DNA from 4 places in the Exiguobacterium sp. PHA03 genome. Region 3 is predicted to be linked to each of the others. Evidence: riboswitches for the same ligand, from Rfam matches in the RefSeq annotation. Region 3 holds a riboswitch; each other region holds the start of a gene.
The links. A riboswitch is a leader RNA that binds a small molecule or an ion and turns the genes downstream of it on or off. The one in region 3 is predicted to bind thiamine pyrophosphate.

Region 1: it holds a riboswitch for thiamine pyrophosphate, as region 3 does, so the genes downstream of both, thiD (bifunctional hydroxymethylpyrimidine kinase/phosphomethylpyrimidine kinase) here and Q7C19_RS02610 (thiamine phosphate synthase) in region 3, are expected to answer to the same signal.
Region 2: it holds a riboswitch for thiamine pyrophosphate, as region 3 does, so the genes downstream of both, Q7C19_RS04735 (ECF transporter S component) here and Q7C19_RS02610 (thiamine phosphate synthase) in region 3, are expected to answer to the same signal.
Region 4: it holds a riboswitch for thiamine pyrophosphate, as region 3 does, so the genes downstream of both, tenA (thiaminase II) here and Q7C19_RS02610 (thiamine phosphate synthase) in region 3, are expected to answer to the same signal.

Annotation. Positions count from the first base shown of each region.
Region 1 is NZ_JAUTYQ010000004.1:117,863-122,077, reverse strand. Features, by position in the region: gene Q7C19_RS14430 (murein hydrolase activator EnvC family protein) at 1-293, shown strand, start outside; gene Q7C19_RS14425 (murein hydrolase activator EnvC family protein) at 496-1,773, shown strand; TPP riboswitch at 1,838-1,948, shown strand; gene thiD (bifunctional hydroxymethylpyrimidine kinase/phosphomethylpyrimidine kinase) at 2,065-2,868, shown strand; gene thiM (hydroxyethylthiazole kinase) at 2,849-3,616, shown strand; gene thiE (thiamine phosphate synthase) at 3,606-4,215, shown strand, end outside.
Region 2 is NZ_JAUTYQ010000001.1:888,892-893,106, forward strand. Features, by position in the region: gene Q7C19_RS04725 (GNAT family N-acetyltransferase) at 1-1,048, shown strand, start outside; gene Q7C19_RS04730 (50S ribosomal protein L25/general stress protein Ctc) at 1,340-2,011, shown strand; TPP riboswitch at 2,107-2,206, shown strand; gene Q7C19_RS04735 (ECF transporter S component) at 2,306-2,878, shown strand; gene Q7C19_RS04740 (ABC transporter ATP-binding protein) at 2,875-4,215, shown strand, end outside.
Region 3 is NZ_JAUTYQ010000001.1:508,116-512,330, reverse strand. Features, by position in the region: gene thiS (sulfur carrier protein ThiS) at 1-54, opposite strand, end outside; gene Q7C19_RS02615 (FAD-dependent oxidoreductase) at 51-995, opposite strand; gene Q7C19_RS02610 (thiamine phosphate synthase) at 992-1,585, opposite strand; TPP riboswitch at 1,668-1,770, opposite strand; gene nagZ (beta-N-acetylhexosaminidase) at 1,827-3,047, opposite strand; gene Q7C19_RS02600 (OsmC family protein) at 3,044-3,469, opposite strand; gene Q7C19_RS02595 (MFS transporter) at 3,660-4,215, shown strand, end outside.
Region 4 is NZ_JAUTYQ010000001.1:275,864-280,078, forward strand. Features, by position in the region: gene abc-f (ribosomal protection-like ABC-F family protein) at 1-602, opposite strand, end outside; gene Q7C19_RS01420 (DUF1002 domain-containing protein) at 880-1,761, opposite strand; TPP riboswitch at 1,955-2,061, shown strand; gene tenA (thiaminase II) at 2,135-2,830, shown strand; gene Q7C19_RS01430 (hypothetical protein) at 2,882-3,190, shown strand; gene Q7C19_RS01435 (glycoside hydrolase family 3 protein) at 3,222-4,215, opposite strand, start outside.

The DNA.
Region 1 (4,215 bases), on a different contig from region 3:
TCGTTGCAGCTGCAACAGGAACAGTCATTACAGCATCAGGTGGTGGTCCTTACGGAAACCACATCATGATTGCTCACCAATTAAACGGTAAAACGTACACAACATTGTATGCTCATATGAGCGCACTCAATGCTCACGCAGGTCAACGCGTCAGTCAAGGTGAACAAATCGGTTTACGTGGAAGTACTGGGAATTCAACTGGTCCACACTTACACTTTGAAATCCACGTCGGTGGATACAGCTATAGTGCAACTGGTCCAGCTAGCTCAGTGAACCCAATGACGATGTTTTAAACAGTAAAGAATCGTTGCTTATGCAGCGGTTCTTTTTTTGCGATTTTCAAAAAATAAATGATTATATTACAAAAAAACGTTTTCATTTGAAATGTAAATGAAATTTTTTTGAAACGATTAGGGTGCTATAATCTATTTCAGATATGAGAGAAACTTGAATACTATAATAAAATATGAAAAACATAAGTGAGGAAAACGATATATGCTAAAAAAACTAATTTCTACCATTGTTTTAGGAGCATTACTTATAACAGGAACACAACCAATTGCAGCAGCAACGATCAAAGAAAAAAAGGCTGAAAATGCCGCAGAACAACGTAAATTAGAAAAAGCAATTAAAAAACAAGAGTCGAAAATTTCGAAAGAACAACGTCAAATCAATCGAATCGATGCAGCGATCAACGAAAAGATTTTTCAGATTTCCGAAAAAAATAAACAAATCGAGAAATTGAATTTGCGAATCGATGAATTAAAAGCAGACATCGTTCGCTACGAAGAGATGTTGAAAAAACAAGAAGAACTACTCGGTGATCGTCTACGTGTCTTCCAAGAAAACGATGGAAACTCAATCAAATGGGAAGAAGTCATTTTTGGATCGAAGGATTTAGGTGATTTATTTAGTCGTGTCATGGCAGGGAAAAAAATCGCGGAGCAAGATGATAAAATGATTTCGGATTACATCGCAACCCAACAAAAGCTAGCGGAAGCAAAACAAGCGCTCGTTGAAAAAAAGGCGGAGCAGGTTGAAGAGAAGAAAACATTAATCGAACAAAAAAAAGCGTTGAAAGTTCAAATGAAAGAACGCAGTGCTACGCTTAAAAAATTACGAAAAGGTAAGACGAAGTTTACGACAGAACTTCTAGACGCGAAAGAACTACAAGCCACACTTGAAGCTCAAGAACGTGCGATTGCGGCAGCGAAGGCAGCAGCTAAAGCAGCGGCTGAAAGAGCAGCAGCCGAGAAAGCAGCAGCTGAAAAAGCCGCTAAAGCGAATGCTCAAGCAGCAAAACAAGCAGGTAAGAGTTCAGAATCACCTACTTCAGTTGCCCCACCCGTTGTTTCGAGCGGTGGGAAATTCGTTCGTCCATCTTCTGGTGGCGTATCACAAGGGTTTGGACCAGCAAGCGGTGCGAACGGCTATACGTTCCATAATGGTGTCGATTTCAGTGGTTCGGTCGGCTCACCAATCGTCGCAGCAGCAGCTGGAACGGTCATTACAGCTTCAGGTGGTGGGCCTTATGGAAATCACGTCATGATTTCTCACTTCCTTGACGGGAAAGTCTATACGACAGTCTACGCTCATATGAGTTCATTATCTGTTCATGCAGGACAAACAGTTTCTCAAGGTCAGCAAGTTGGAACACTTGGTAGTACTGGGAATTCAACAGGACCACACTTGCATTTCGAACTACATGTCGGAGGCTATCAGTACAGTGCCTCTTCTCCTCTGAATGCAGTTAATCCATTAGCATACCTATAATTCAAAACGAGCTTCGGCTCGTTTTTTTCTTGCCGCTATGCTACAGTTAAGGCGAAATGAATACTTGAGCAACTAGGGGAGCTGGAGGAATCCGGCTGAGAGGAAAACCAATCTGTTTTCGACCCTATTACCTGAACTGGATAATACCAGCGTAGGAAAGTTGAGCCGAACGAATACCGAAATGGTTGGATAACGATTTCGTATAGCGTCGACTGCTTTTTTACAGCGGTCGACGCTTTTTTTTGTCGGTAACAACTCCCTTACATTGCTCGATGGAAAGGTGAGAAAAATATGAAACATGTATTGACGATTGCGGGATCTGACTCCGGTGGTGGAGCTGGAATTCAGGCAGATTTAAAGACATTTTCGGCATTGGGCGTTTATGGGATGAGTGTTTTGACGGCGGTAACGGCTCAAAATACACTGGGCGTTCAAGCAGTAGAAGAGTTATCATCGGAAATCGTTGATGCCCAATTAGCTTCAATCTTTTCAGATATTCGTGTGGATGCTATCAAAATCGGTATGGTCTCGAATGCACAAACGATTCACGTCATTGCAACACATCTTCGCAAACAGACAGTTCCGATCATACTAGACCCTGTCATGGTCGCAAAAGGCGGGCATGCCCTATTGCGGACGGAGGCAGAGGAAGCACTAATCGCGGAGTTACTGCCACTTGCGACACTCGTCACACCAAATTTACCGGAAGCAGAGCGCTTAACAGGGCAGTCAGTTACTAATCTAGAGGAGATGCGACTGGCGATGCATCAGTTGGCTATGAAGACTGGAGCCGTCTTGCTAAAAGGTGGACATCTACCGGGAGCTGCCACGGATTTATTATGGGACGGGCAAGAGGAATACCGTTTCACATCAGATCGGTTAGATAATCAACATACTCATGGAACAGGCTGTACCTTATCTGCAGCGATTGCGGCACGGATGGCACTTGGAGAAGCTTTACCGGACAGTGTACGTCAGGCCAAGAAGTATGTTACAGAGGCGATTCGTCATGGATTTGCTCTCGGACAAGGGATTGGACCGACACATCATTTTCATTCACTTTGGAGGGATACACATGTTTACGACCATTCTTAAACACAAACCACTCATTCATCATTTGACGAACACAGTCACGATCAATGATTGCGCCAATGTCACACTCGCCGTTGGCGCATCTCCAGTCATGGCGGAGGATATTCGCGAAGTGGAAGAGATGGTTCGACTTGCGCAAGCTCTTGTCTTGAACATTGGAACAATTGATGCAGACATGCAAGCAGCTCAACGACTCGCCGCAAGCGAAGCGAGACGCTTGAACGTTCCGATCATCCTTGATCCAGTTGGAGCGGGAGCTACATCATTGCGTACGTCCTTTTCAAAAGAATTGAGTAGACTCGGATGTACGGTCGTTAAAGGAAATGCTTCAGAAATCAAGACATTGCTTGGGGAGAATGGACGAACAAAAGGAGTCGATGCTGCTAGTGATGAGATCATGGATCGAGAAATCATTCGTGCATTCGCTCGTAAACAAAAGTCCGTCATTGTCGTCACAGGTCCAATCGACTACATCACGGATGGCATGCGCGAAGTGGAACTACAAGTAGGTACGCCGCGTCTCGGAGACGTCACAGGTACGGGGTGTATGACAGCTTCTTTGATTGCGAGTTTTCTTGGTGCAGGATATTCTGCGTTTGAGGCAGCAGTCCACGGAACATTTATCATGGGAAAAGCAGGAGGACAGGCAGCATCAGAAAAAGGTCTAGGTAATTTCAAACGAGAGTTGTTCAATGCAATCAGTCTGATGACGGAGCAAGATTTGATGGAGGTGGTAGAACATGTCAATTGATTATTCCATTTATGCGGTGACAGATCGTCGATATCATCCGGGAGTTGCAATCGAAACGGTCGTTGAAGAAGCGATTTTAGGTGGTGCAACGATTATACAATTACGGGAAAAAACAGCGCAGGGAAAGGAATTCTTCGAACAGGCAGTCCGGTTAAAGAGATTGACGGATCGTCATGATGTTCCTTTGATTATCAATGACCGAATTGATATTGCGTTACTTGTCGGAGCTGGTTTGCATATCGGACAAGAAGATATTCCTCTAACCGCAGCGCGCCGTCTCTTACCGAACACTGTGATCGGCGTATCGGTAGCAACCGTCGCGCAAGCGATTGAAGCAGAACGAGATGGAGCATCTTATTTAGGTGTAGGTTCTCTATTTGCGACGTCATCGAAAGCAGACGCCGACTCGATGTCACACACGATGCTTCAAGCGATTCGCGAAGCCGTGCGCTTACCTTTAATCGGCATTGGTGGAATTACGGCAACGAATGTCGCTTCTCTTCCTATCCCATTAGAAGGATATGCGGTCATCTCGGAAATTTTTGCTAAAGAAGATCGACGACGTGCTGCACAACATATGACAGATGCTGTATGGGAAT
Region 2 (4,215 bases), 380 kb from region 3:
CGCGGATGTCTTACGTCCCCTGCATTTTCTAGCCGGTCCGGTCGAGGTTGCGCCGACGGTTCGTCAAGCGGCGCAACAAGCACCGCGTCCACATCGGACGGCCTCGATGCGGCAGCTCGATCAAGATTTACGTGGCCGAATGTGTCAGTTGCTGGATTTGCCACATGTCTCGATGGCCGTCGGCAGCGGTACGCTCGCCAATGATATTGTCGCGCAACAACTCACTGGACATGGATTGATCCTGAACGGCGGCGAGTTCGGTCAACGCTTGATTGATCACGCGTCACGTGCCGGCAAGTCCTTTGATGTCCATACGCTTCCCCCCGGTCACCCGATCGACTTGAAGCAACTCGCTCATCAATTGAGGCAAACGGCATACAACTGGATCTGGTTGACGCATTGTGAGACGTCAACGGGTGTTCTCTATGATCTTGATGCAGTAAAAGTGCTGTTAGATCAACGAACCGCACTCGTCGTCGATGCGATCAGCGCTGTTGGAACCGGACGTTTCTCATACGCTGGTTGCAAATTCGTCACGACTGTTTCCGGGAAAGCGATTGGTGGTTTACCGGGTCTTGCGTTCATTGGTCACGCAGATCGCGTCCTACCTTCTCTCTGTATTCCCCGTTATCTGGATTTAGGACTCTATGCGGAAGGGGTTGCCTTTTCCGGCTCGTCGAACCTGTTGCTTGCCTGTCAGGCAGCGCTTGATGCCCTCGATCTTAATCAAGCAGCAATCAAGATGACCTATCTCGAACAAGCCGTCCGCGCAACTGGATTCCAACTCCTCGCACAACAAGAAGCACAAGCGCCGGGAATACTGACGATCGTTCATCCGTCCGCAACCGCTTTAGGCGACGCTCTGCGCATTCAGGGGTATCACGTCCAGTACGAAAGCGACTATCTCGTTTACAATCAGTGGCTGCAAATTTCGACGATGGGACAGACGACGATGCGGCAAATTGAACGCCTCGTTCGTGTTTTAGTTCGTGAAAATCAACGAATCATCATAAAGAATGAAAAAAACGAAAGACCTCTTAACCCCTGATTTCAAGCGGTTTGGAGGTCTTTCGACTTCAAAAAGATAAAAAAAGAGGTTTATGGATTTAAAACATAGGGGTATAAACTCATTAGCACCGCATCAAACCGGTGACTTACTCACACATGTTTCTCAATATCAGCGTAATGACCTGGGAGAGAAATGCAAAGTCACGAAAGCGTCAGATTCATGAGAGTCTGAAACCGATTGTCTTAGCATGATTCATATTGTTCAGGATTCGTCCTGCTCCTACATTCATTACCTTTTGAGGGCTATACCAAATTCAAGGGGGAAATGAACATGTCAGTTAATTTAACAGCCGAAAAACGCGAGGTACGTCCACGCTCACTCCGTAAACAATTGCGTCATGAAGGAAAAGCTCTTGGCGTCGTGTATGGTTACAAAGTGGAAAGTACACCAATCGCATTTGAAGAAAAAGAATTGCTTAAAATCGTCCGAGAAAACGGTGAAAACGTCTTGATTTCACTCAAACTCGACGGTAAAAATATTAACGTCTTGATCAATCGCCGTGATATGGATGTCTTCACACCAACAGTCGATCACGTTGAATTCATCGCCGTGAAAATGGATGAAGAAACAGAAGTCGAAGCAGACGTTGTACTTGTTGGCGAAGCAGCCGGTGCAAAAGTTGGTGGTTTCCTATCACAAACACTCTTTAAAGTAACAGTCGCCGCTACACCAGATAAATTACCAGAGAACGTCGAAGTCGACGTCACGAACCTCGAAATCGGCGATTCGATTTCTGTAGCCGATCTTCCAGAACAAAAAGATTTCCGCATCGTTACAGAAGGCGATATTCAAGTCGCAGCTGTCGTCGAATCGACACTCGAGCAGGATCTTGAAGAAATCGAGGAAGCAGAGGCACAAGCAGAAGCTGGCGAAGACAACGAAGCGGAAGCAACAGAAGCGTCTTCAGAAGAAACAGCTGAAGAGAACGAAGACAATAAATAAGTCGTTTAACGATACGCCCTTTGCGGCGTATCGTTTTTTTGTGTCTTGACAACAGACGCTGGATTGCCTAAAGTGAACAGCGTATCACCTATTACCATATCCACTAGGGGAGCCCAATTGGCTGAGACGATTCACTTCGGACCCTTCGAACCTGATCTAGTTCATACTAGCGTAGGAAAGTGGAGCGATCACATCCAATGACTCCTGCTGCGCGCAGTTTTTCTGAGGACCGCTCTCTTTTTTACGGAGGGCGGTCTTTTTGGCGTCTCCCCCATTCAAAGGAGGACGTATCTAATGCAACACTGGAAAATGAAAGAAATCATGGTCATGATGATGCTCGCCGTCGCTTGCGGCGTCATCTATCTTGGTTGGTCAACACTCTGGTTGCCGATCTCAGCGATCTTCGGTCCTGTCGGTGCCAACTGGATGTTTGGCATCTGGATCATTGCGAGTCCGCTCGTCGCAGCAATCATTCAAAAGCCAGGTGCCGCTTTAATTGCGGAAGTCGTCGCGGCAGCCGTCGAACTGTTCACAGGTAGTCATTTTGGTTTATCCGCTCTTCTGATCGGAGTCTGCCAAGGACTTGGTGCGGAACTCGTCTTCGCGATGACGCGTTACCGTCGTTATGACACATGGACCTTGATGTTATCGGGTGTCGGAGCCGCGATTGGTAGCATCGTTTATAGTCTAATCGCGAACGGATTCGGTTACTACACAACGACGACGTTGCTTGCGACAACTGGCTTACAATTGATCAGCGGCGCATTACTCGGTGGCTTGCTTGCAGCCATTCTCGTCCGTCGCCTTGTTGCGACTGGTGTCTTGAACGGGTTTGCGGCAGGACGTGCGAAACGAGAAATCGCATGATTACTGTCGACGACCTCAGCATCCGCTATCCCGGTCAGATGAAATCGGTGCTCAATCATGTATCGCTGACGATTGAGCAAGGGACGACCCTTCTGCTCGGACGAAGTGGTAGTGGCAAGACGACATTACTTCATGCCCTTGCCGGACTGACACCGGAAACGATTGAAGTCGAACAGACTGGTACCGTTACCCGGTCCGGTTCGGTCGGAATCTTGTTTCAAAATCCAGAAGAACAGTTCTGCATGGAGACGATCGGACGCGAAATCGCTTTTAGTTTAGAAAATCGCTCGATTCCGCGCGTGGAGATGGATGAACGAATTGAACGCTTACTCGCACTCGTCGGTCTCCCCCTCCCCTTCTCGACACCGATCGCGAGTCTATCCGGTGGAATGAAACAGCGTCTCGCGCTCGCAGCGGTCCTAGCACTTGAGCCGACGATCTTATTACTCGATGAACCAACGGCTCAGATTGATCCAATCGGACAACATGAGCTGATGGCGTTGATTTTTCGGATTCAAAAAGAACACGATTTAACGATCGTCTTGATCGAACACCAACTCGATGTCTGTTTGTCGTACGTCGACCAGGTCGTCTTGCTTGAGGACGGATCGATTACTGCGACAGCAGATCCACGGGATCTGTTCCCCCAGGATTACAAAGAGCTTCAAACGAAAGGTATTGCCGTTCCCTCTTTGTATCCGTATACGTTAGAGACATTACCCATAGATGGACCGCAAGCGGCGCGACTTCATGTGCCTTCCCCCGTCGCTACAGCTGGTCGCTCTTTATTACACGTCTCTGCATTATCGACGAAAGCACCATATCCGCTGACCGATGCGACATTTTCCCTGCAGACAGGAGAATGGGTGATGCTGCTTGGGGCAAATGGATCCGGGAAAAGTACATTGCTTGCGACACTCGGGCGGTTGCTTCCCAATCGTGGAACGTATCAGCTCCAGGGACGTCCGGTTCATCGTTACTCCCGGCGTCGCTTTTATGAGCACGTTGGCTATGTCTTTCAACAACCGGATCTGCAGTTTCTTAAGCTGACGGTCGAAGCGGAAATCGACTGGAGCCACCGGGCAGCGACGAACGTTAAGCGCGCGGCGTTGCTCGAACGGCTGGAACTGACATCTGTCAAACAGCAGTCACCACTTGCTCTTAGTACGGGGCAACAACGACGGCTCAGCGTCGCAACGATGCTCGGACAAACGAAAGACTTATTGTTGCTCGATGAACCGACCTTCGGACAAGATGGATTGACGACACGACGCTTAATGGAACAGTTACAGATGGAACAACAGAACGGTACGACACTCGTCATGGCGACGCATGAT
Region 3 (4,215 bases):
AATCGTCTCAATCTGTTCAATGGTGTGGTCGTTGCCGTTAATCGTAATATTCATCGGACTTCCTCCTTTAGGATCAACCGTAATGTGTTTGCCAAGACTTCCGCTGTCGCCGGTGCGAGTAATATGCCATGCCGATGATGCCCCGTCGCTATAAAGATCCGACGGGATGAATCGGCGACTCCGATATATGGCAAGCCGAACTCTGTTTGTGGTCGTACGCCTGACCAGACTTCTTCGATGACAGCATCACGGATCGGTGGATAGAGACGCTCTGCTGCTTGAAGCAGTGACGTGACTCCTGCGACACTAACACCGATCGTCTCGTCGTGCGGTAGTTCGGTCGCACCGATCAATATCCGTCCGTCCGCTTTCGGTACGAGGTAGACGGCGTCATCAAACAGGATCGAGCGTAACGGCTGACCCGCGAGACGGACTGCGAGACACTCCCCTTTGACCCCATATGTCGCAATCGAAATGCCAACTGTATCGAGCAAGGCTTGGGACCCGCGTCCGGCAGCAACCGTCACCGTTCGTCCCGTCCACGTTCCCGTGTTCGACTCAACCCTAATGAAATCATTACTCTCCTCGATTCGCGTGACGTCCACCTGTTCTTCGATTGGTACCCCACGATTTCGTAAGACATGCATCAATGCAGTCGTTAGTCGTCGCGGGTCGATTTGACCGACCGATGGAAATAAGTATTCTTGCCCATTTTGTTTCAATAAAAATGGTTGTTCCCGGTAGCCACAATCGATCCCGGTCTCGCGCGTGAGGCGTCGCGCAAGTAACGGATACAGACGGCGACTTCGCGCGGCAAGCGTATGCAATTCTTCTCTCAGCTCGATGTCCGTCGCAAGCATCCCGGCAGCCGCCCGACTCGTCCCTTGTCCGCATGTTCCGCGATCAAGGACAAGAACGGATTCGTTCTGACAAGCGAGACTGTAAGCAAGCGTCAAACCGATGACTCCACCACCGATGATGATGTGATCCGTCATACCCGTACCCCCTGATAACGCTGAATGGCAGCATGCGGGTCCGCTTGACCGAGAATACCGGATAAGACGGCGATTCCGCTTGCACCGGTCGCTGCGATCTCAGGAATGCGATCAGGAGTGATCCCGCCGATTGCGATGACTGGTTTCGTCGTGAAAGTGACAACTTGCTTCAAGGCATCGATCCCTCGCGGTGGCACGTTTGGTTTCGACGCTGTCGGATAAATATGACCGTAAAGCAGTCGGTCGGCTCCTTCCGCTTCCGCTGCAAGTGCTTCTGCCAGAGAGTGGACGGATTTCCCGATGATGAGATTCGGAAAGTGTCGCCGAACATCGCAGACACGTAAGGAACGTCGCGTCAATTGCACACCGATGCCAGCGACATGGGCGACGTCGACCCGGTCGTGAACGGTTAATTGATCAGACGAATACCCTTTTGCAAGGAGCGCGTCAATCAGATCTAACAATTCTGTTGCCGACAAATTTGGTTCTCGAAGATGAAGCTGATCCGTATATGGTTGAAGCGATTGAAAGGTTTCCACTCCATCGCGTGGATTGATGGATCCCGTCGAAATCAGATGTAGACGCATCATGTTCTTCCTTTCCATACGAAAAAGGACCACTCCCGATGTTGAAGGGAGTGGTCCGAAAATGCGCTGAAGCGCTAAGGATATCTAAGGTTTCGAGCCACTTCCCTCCGCTAGTACGAACTAGATCAGGTTCAAAGGGTCCGGATACTTCCGTCTCAGTCTGCTGCGAGACTCCCCTAGTGCCTTTTCGTGTTTAATTGGCTTGCCCCATTAGTCTAGCATGAGTCGCTTTGCTTCGCTAGTCCTAGTTGAGCGCTTCCACTTGCTGAACAAGCTCCGATTTCGTCGGTCGCTGTTGCTTCTGGCTGTCGGCATAGGTCTGCTTCAGCTTCAGGATCCGCATCACTTTAGCATCGAGCATCTCTGACGACAACGTTTTTTCTTTAACGGCTTGCATCACTTCGGTGTGGACCTTCGGATAGGCACCTGCTTCCGAAAACATCGCCATATCTGCTCCATTGACAAGTGCCTGGCGTGCCGCTTCCGCGAGACCATATCGTTTCGTGATCGCCCCCATGACAAGGTCATCCGTGATGATGACACCCTTGAATCCGAGTTGTTGACGCAAGAGGTCAGTCAAGATCGGCTTCGAGAGCGAAGATGGATTTTGATCGTCATACGCGGGATAGAGAATATGGGCGACCATCACCATCTCGGCGCCCTCTTGAATCGCTTCTTGGAACGGTAACAGTTCCGTTCGCTTCAGTTCTTCCTTTGATGCTGTCACTTTCGGCAAACCGACATGGGAATCGACACTCGTATTGCCGTGACCGGGAAAATGTTTGACGACCGGAATCGTTCCCGTCTCTTGCATCCCATGCATCAGGGCCGTACCGAGAGTCGCGACGGTCTTTGGATCAGCACTTAACGCACGGTCGCCGATGATTGGATTGTTCGGATTGCTATTGACGTCAAGGACCGGTGCGAAGTCCATGTTGAACCCATAAAATCGTGACAGGTGACCGAGCGTACGTCCGACATCTTCCATTTTTGCAGCATCTGCACCTTGCGCCATCCGTTGACTAGTCGGGAGACGTAATCGTTGATCCGGTACCCGGCTGACCCGTCCGCCCTCTTCATCAACCCCGACGAAGGCATACGGTTTTTGGTTCGTTTCTTGAATGGCACGCGTGAACGTCAAGAGTTGATCTTCTGACGTAATATTCCCACCAAGCAGTAAGACCCCACCGATCGCATGCGTCTGCAACAATTTCCGGTCAGCTGCTGAAAGTTCCGTGCCGGCAACTCCGATATAGAGCAATTGATCGATCTTTTCTGACGTCGACATCGCTTCAAGTTGTTGCTTTAATCGTGCTTGTTGTTGTGCTTCCTTTGTCGGCTCAGGCTTTGATTTCTTCGCCTCCGTCGGTTGCTTCGTTGCTGGTTGTGATGGTTTCGTTGGTTCCGTCGTCTCCTGCGCACACCCTGCAAGCAACAGGCAACCGATCAGTGCTACTTTCTTCACAAAGGATCCTCGCTCCGGACACCATTGATGGAATAATAGACGGAAATCTCAGCGTTCAAGGATTGCGAGACCGAACAATATTTATCTTTTGATAACGAGATGGCGCGACGGACCTTATCTTCTGGGAGATCACCTTCAAGCCGGTAATGAATCGAGATCGACGTAAAACGCCGCGGATGATCCTCTGCCCGTTCCCCTTCGATATCCATTTCGAAATGAGTAATCGTCAAGCGCATCTTCTCTAAAATCGAGACGATGTCGATTCCAGTACAGCCGGCAACGGCATGTAGTAGCAGTTCAGTCGGTCGTGGTGCTTGATTTTCGCCACCGTTCTCCGGTGCTGCATCCATCGCAAGATGATGCCCTGATTCCGTCTGTCCACTAAACCCCATCTGTTTGTTCCATGTCACTGTCGCTTGCATCGTTTCCACTCCTTTGTCAGTAGTCTTCATCTGTAGTATACGCAAAAAACAGCAAGCCTGGAAATTCTCACGCTATTTCGAATAATGGTTCTTTTCCCGAATTCTCGCTTTGCGATACCCGACGAAATCGTTTCATGCTATCCTGTTACTCATAGTTTCGCGCGCAAGCGCCAGAATTGAGGAATCATCCATGTCACCTACTACTCGTTTAAGTCGACGCGATTGGCTGTTGATCGCCACGTTGTCGCTCCTGACGTTCGTTCTCGGAACAAGCGAATTCGTCATCGTCGGGATCCTCGCTGAAATCTCCTCAGCTCTTAATATCACGATCGCAACAGCCGGTACGCTCGTCTCGGCATTTGCCATTTCCTTTGCGATTGGTACACCAATTGTAATGTCGCTGACCGGTCACCTGGAACGGCGTCGCCTGATCCTACGTCTGTTACTCGTTTGGGTCTTACTGAACCTTGCCAGTAGTTTTGCTCCAAGTTACGAAGTATTGCTCGCAACCCGCATCCTGACTGCCATCCTGACCGGTGTCTTGATCTCGCTCGCAATGGTCGTCGCAAGCGATGGCGTACCTGTCGCGAAGCGCGGTGTCGCCGTTTCGTTCATTTTTGGTGGTTTTACACTCGCGAACGTCCTCGGTGTTCCGATCGGTACGTTCATCGGTCAACACGCTGGCTTCGCAGCCACGTTTTGGCTGACGACAGTCATGGGAATGATTGCGTTCCTCGCTGTGTGGA
Region 4 (4,215 bases), 230 kb from region 3:
TGTTCTAACCATTCAACGGCAGCTAAATCAAGATGGTTCGTCGGCTCATCAAGGATTAGGAGGTGTGGTTCCATCAGCAACATGCGACCGAGGCAAATCTTCGTTTGCTCACCGCCGCTCAACTGATGGAAAGGGCGAGTGAGTAACGGACGTAAATGTAATCCGTTCACCATGCGCTCGATCTTCGAGTCGAGTAGATAGCCATCTTTTTGTTCGAATGCATTTGTCGCTTCCGCATATCGAACGAGTAGTGCATCCAGATCATCTGGCGCTGTCGCCATCAAAAGCTCCAACTGTTGCATCCGAGAACGGATTGCGAGGATCTCTTCAAACGCCGTCCAAAGGACGTCGAGTCCGGTCATTGTCTCGGCATAAGTGGGAAGTTGTTCCAAGTAGCCAATCGTCAAACCGTTCTTTTGATAGATGACGCCACCGTCCGGTTGGTCAAGGCGAGCAAGTAAGCGGAGTAATGTCGTTTTACCACTCCCGTTTCGTCCAATCAGACCGACACGATCGTGTTCGTTTAAGAAGAGGGAAACGTCCGTTAAAATCGTTTCGCCTCCGAATTGTTTTGTCAGATGTTGAATGTCGCAAATCATCATAATAAGTTGATCCTTTCGCGCGCATTAAAAAAAGGGAGAGCGCAAATAGCACTCTCCCTAGTGTGTGAAAGATGCGCTTTGCTGTATTTTTCAATCATGAAGTTCTAAAAAAGGGCAGACGGGTGCCTTAGAACGCCATTCCATGAAAAATCGCGCGCAACAGATACAATTGTTCCATTAACCAATGTTTGCACGCAGCAAAGTCCATCATTTCACACCACCTTTCGTTTCAGATACAACCAGTTTACCATTATCTTGTTAATTGAGGAAGTCTGAATTATTTGAACACACCAGCAATCGAACTGAAGAAGTCACTCAGACCATCAAATAATTTAGCGAAGAATCCTTTTGTCTCCTCGGACGTTGCAAACGCATGGATGTCTTGACCAGCATTTTTCAGTCCACTCTCGATTTGCCCCCAGTTGATGTTCGCTTGCTCCATTTGATTGAATAGATTCGTCAACCGATCCATCTGTGCATCAGACAGTTGGATGTTGTTGTTTTGAATGACTTGGACGATCAGGTTTTCGATCTCGACTTTTGTTTCCGGTTTTTGATTCGCGATTTCGGCCTTGATCTCATTCATCAAATCAGCGACTTTATCTGTCCCGACTGTCTTCCCGACGTCTGATGTGACCGATAATTCTTGCTGTGCTAAATCTTTCCGTTCGTCACTCAGCTTGATTCCGGTCTCAGCCGAAGTTTGATCATAGGCTTTCATGATTCCTGTCAGTGCCGATGTTCCAGTCACTTTATAAGGAGAAGTGATCGTGATGTCGGCATCTTTGACACCTGCCGTGACGAGAGCGTTCAAATACATATCCTTCGTCACCCACGTGATGTTTTCCGTCGCAACGGAAAGTCCGTCACCTTTTTCCGTCAATTCGATCTTAGCGGATGAATACATGTTGCCGCCCTTTTGTGACTGGGGGATGTTTTTCCCGAGGTATTTTTCTTCGTCTGCAGAGGTTGCGATGATCGGTGTGATACCTTCCGGTGCATTGAGACGTGAAAGCACCCAAGCCTTATCTTTTGCGCCGAGTGACTCACCGAGAGTGACGATCGTCTTATCGACGACCTGCTCGGCGGATGCGGCTGTCGGAAGTAATAAAGCAGAAGCAATAACGGCTGACGCCATGATTTTTGTTGGTGTATGCATAATGAAATCCTCCAATTGTAAGTAACAGAATGAATTATAGTATCAGGTACTAAAATTAGTGTACGAGAACGAAAGAAGTTCGGAATCGGTCTGTAGATGGAGACGATATCCGCCTTCTGACACTCCATAGTATAGCGAAAAGAGGACAACTTGACTTCCACTTTCAGCATGCTATAGTGGATTTGAATCGAATAATGACCACTAGGGGAGTCGGTAGGCCGACTGAGACGAACGAAGACGTTCGGACCCTTTGAACCTGATTAAGTTCGTACTTACGGAGGGAAGTGGCGTCAAGTCTTGTTCTTCTTGCGCCATGCCCGTGTGTTTCGGGGTGGTGTTTTTTTCGTTTCATAAAAACGAGGAGGATGAGATCATGACATTCACACAAGAAATCAAACAAGCAGCACAAGCGTATTGGGACAGTAGTTTTACGCACCCATTCGTTCAAGGAATCGGCGAGGGAACGTTACCGCTCTCGAAATTTCGACATTATGTCATGCAGGATGCGTATTACTTAAAACACTTTGCGAAGATTCAAGCGAAGGCAGCGTCAAAAGCAGATGACTTTGCGACGATCGCGACACTTGCCGAGCACGCGACTTCGACATATGGGGCAGAACTGAGCTTGCATCAATCATTTTTCGAGCCGCTCGGTATCACGGAAGCAGACCTTGAAGCATTTGAACCGGCACCAACGGCATATGCTTACGTCTCACACATGCATCATGCGAGTGAAGGGACGCTTGGTGAGACGATTGCTGCCATCTTGCCATGTTACTGGTTGTATTATGAAGTTGGACAACAATTATTGACGTGTACACCGGATGAAAAAATCTATCAGCAATGGATTGACACATATAGTTCGGAATGGTTCGAAAAGGTCGTCTTTGAACAGATTGCGCGGCTTGATGCGTTGGCGGAACAAGCAAGCCCGACTGAACGAGAGCGGATGAAACGGCATTTCGTGACGAGCTGTTATTATGAGTTGCTGTTTTGGCATATGGGATGGACGGAAGAGACGTTTACGTCGATTTACGAGACGATTCCAGCTCGCCCGGTATCTTCTTAAACCAGTAGATGGTAGAATTAGGAATACCATCTAGTGAAAGTAGGGATTGGAATGGAAATCATAGTCATCGCACTCGTGATCCTCGCGGCATATGTCGTGCAACAGGTGCTCGGAAAAGTGAAAGTTAGATTTGTTGGGTACATCATTCCCATATTGATGGCGGTGTACGGCACATATGCTACGATTCAGAATTTTCAGGTGTTGCTTCAGTTTGGTTTTACAACGGGGAGAACTATCGCAACTGTCCTGGTCGTCGTCCTCTATGCTTCGTTGACTTATTCACTTCATCGTGTCTACGAGCGTGCGAAAGCAGAAACTGAATCTTCATATCAATTATTAAAAGACCGAGGCATCCTTTAAAGGAGTCTCGGTCTTTTGGTGTATCATGTTCTCATTTTTTCCAATTTTTAAAGCCGTCACCGAATTCGAGATGCAGTTGATCGGTAAAGATACCGTTCTGAAAGACCGGCACATCAACTGGTAAGGTGCCTTGCGGTTTGAGCGTTCCGAAGATGGCTCGAATACCGGCAGGAAGATTTGGTCCCGCTGATTTCAGATTGCCTGCTTCGGAGTCCGGTCCGTTCGGATCCCCTTTAAAACCATAGACGAGGACGTGTGCCGGTGCGTCCGGTTGAACGGCGACATCGTATGGATTGCGGAGGCTAAGCAAGACGGATGGTATATCTGTTTGTTTCGCATACCGGAAGATTGAAGCCGGAATCGCTTGTTCTGGTGCAGTAGGCAGTAGTTTGGCACTCGTATTGACGTTTGAACCGACGATGATGTAATCTGCTGCATCGAGTTGTGCCCGTAGTGTCGGGTTTTGGTCGAGCGGTAGCGTAGTAGCCGAGTAATTCGCTGTCGTTACGTGCCAGTTCCGGTTCTTAGACAGGGAAGCAATCGTCTTTTTCATACTGTCCGTTTGATCCGTCGCAGGGGCAATCACAAGAACATTTGCATTTTTTTTCGGCTTGAAGGGTAACGTCCGTTGATCATTTTTCACGAGTGTGACCGCGGCTTCCGTCATCGCGCGTTCTTTTACTTTATGTTCGGGACTACCGACGATTTGGTTCGCTTGCGCGAGTTTATCTGCTAAGGATGTCGTATCCGTCGTGCCATTCCATATTCCGCGTTCTGCCTTCAGCGTCAGGATCCGCTCGACCGATTGATCAATCCGTTCCTCTGACAGACGTCCGTCTTTGACTGCCGCAATCACGTCCTTGAAAATCTGGTCGAGTTTTGTGACATCCTGCTCGGAACGAAGAATCGTTGGCATGAGCGCGATGTCGACACCGGCGTCAAATGTTTTCAGAACGGCTTCTGATTCCGTAAAATTGTCGGCGATCGCCTGCATATTCAATGCATCCGTGATGACGATGCCGTCG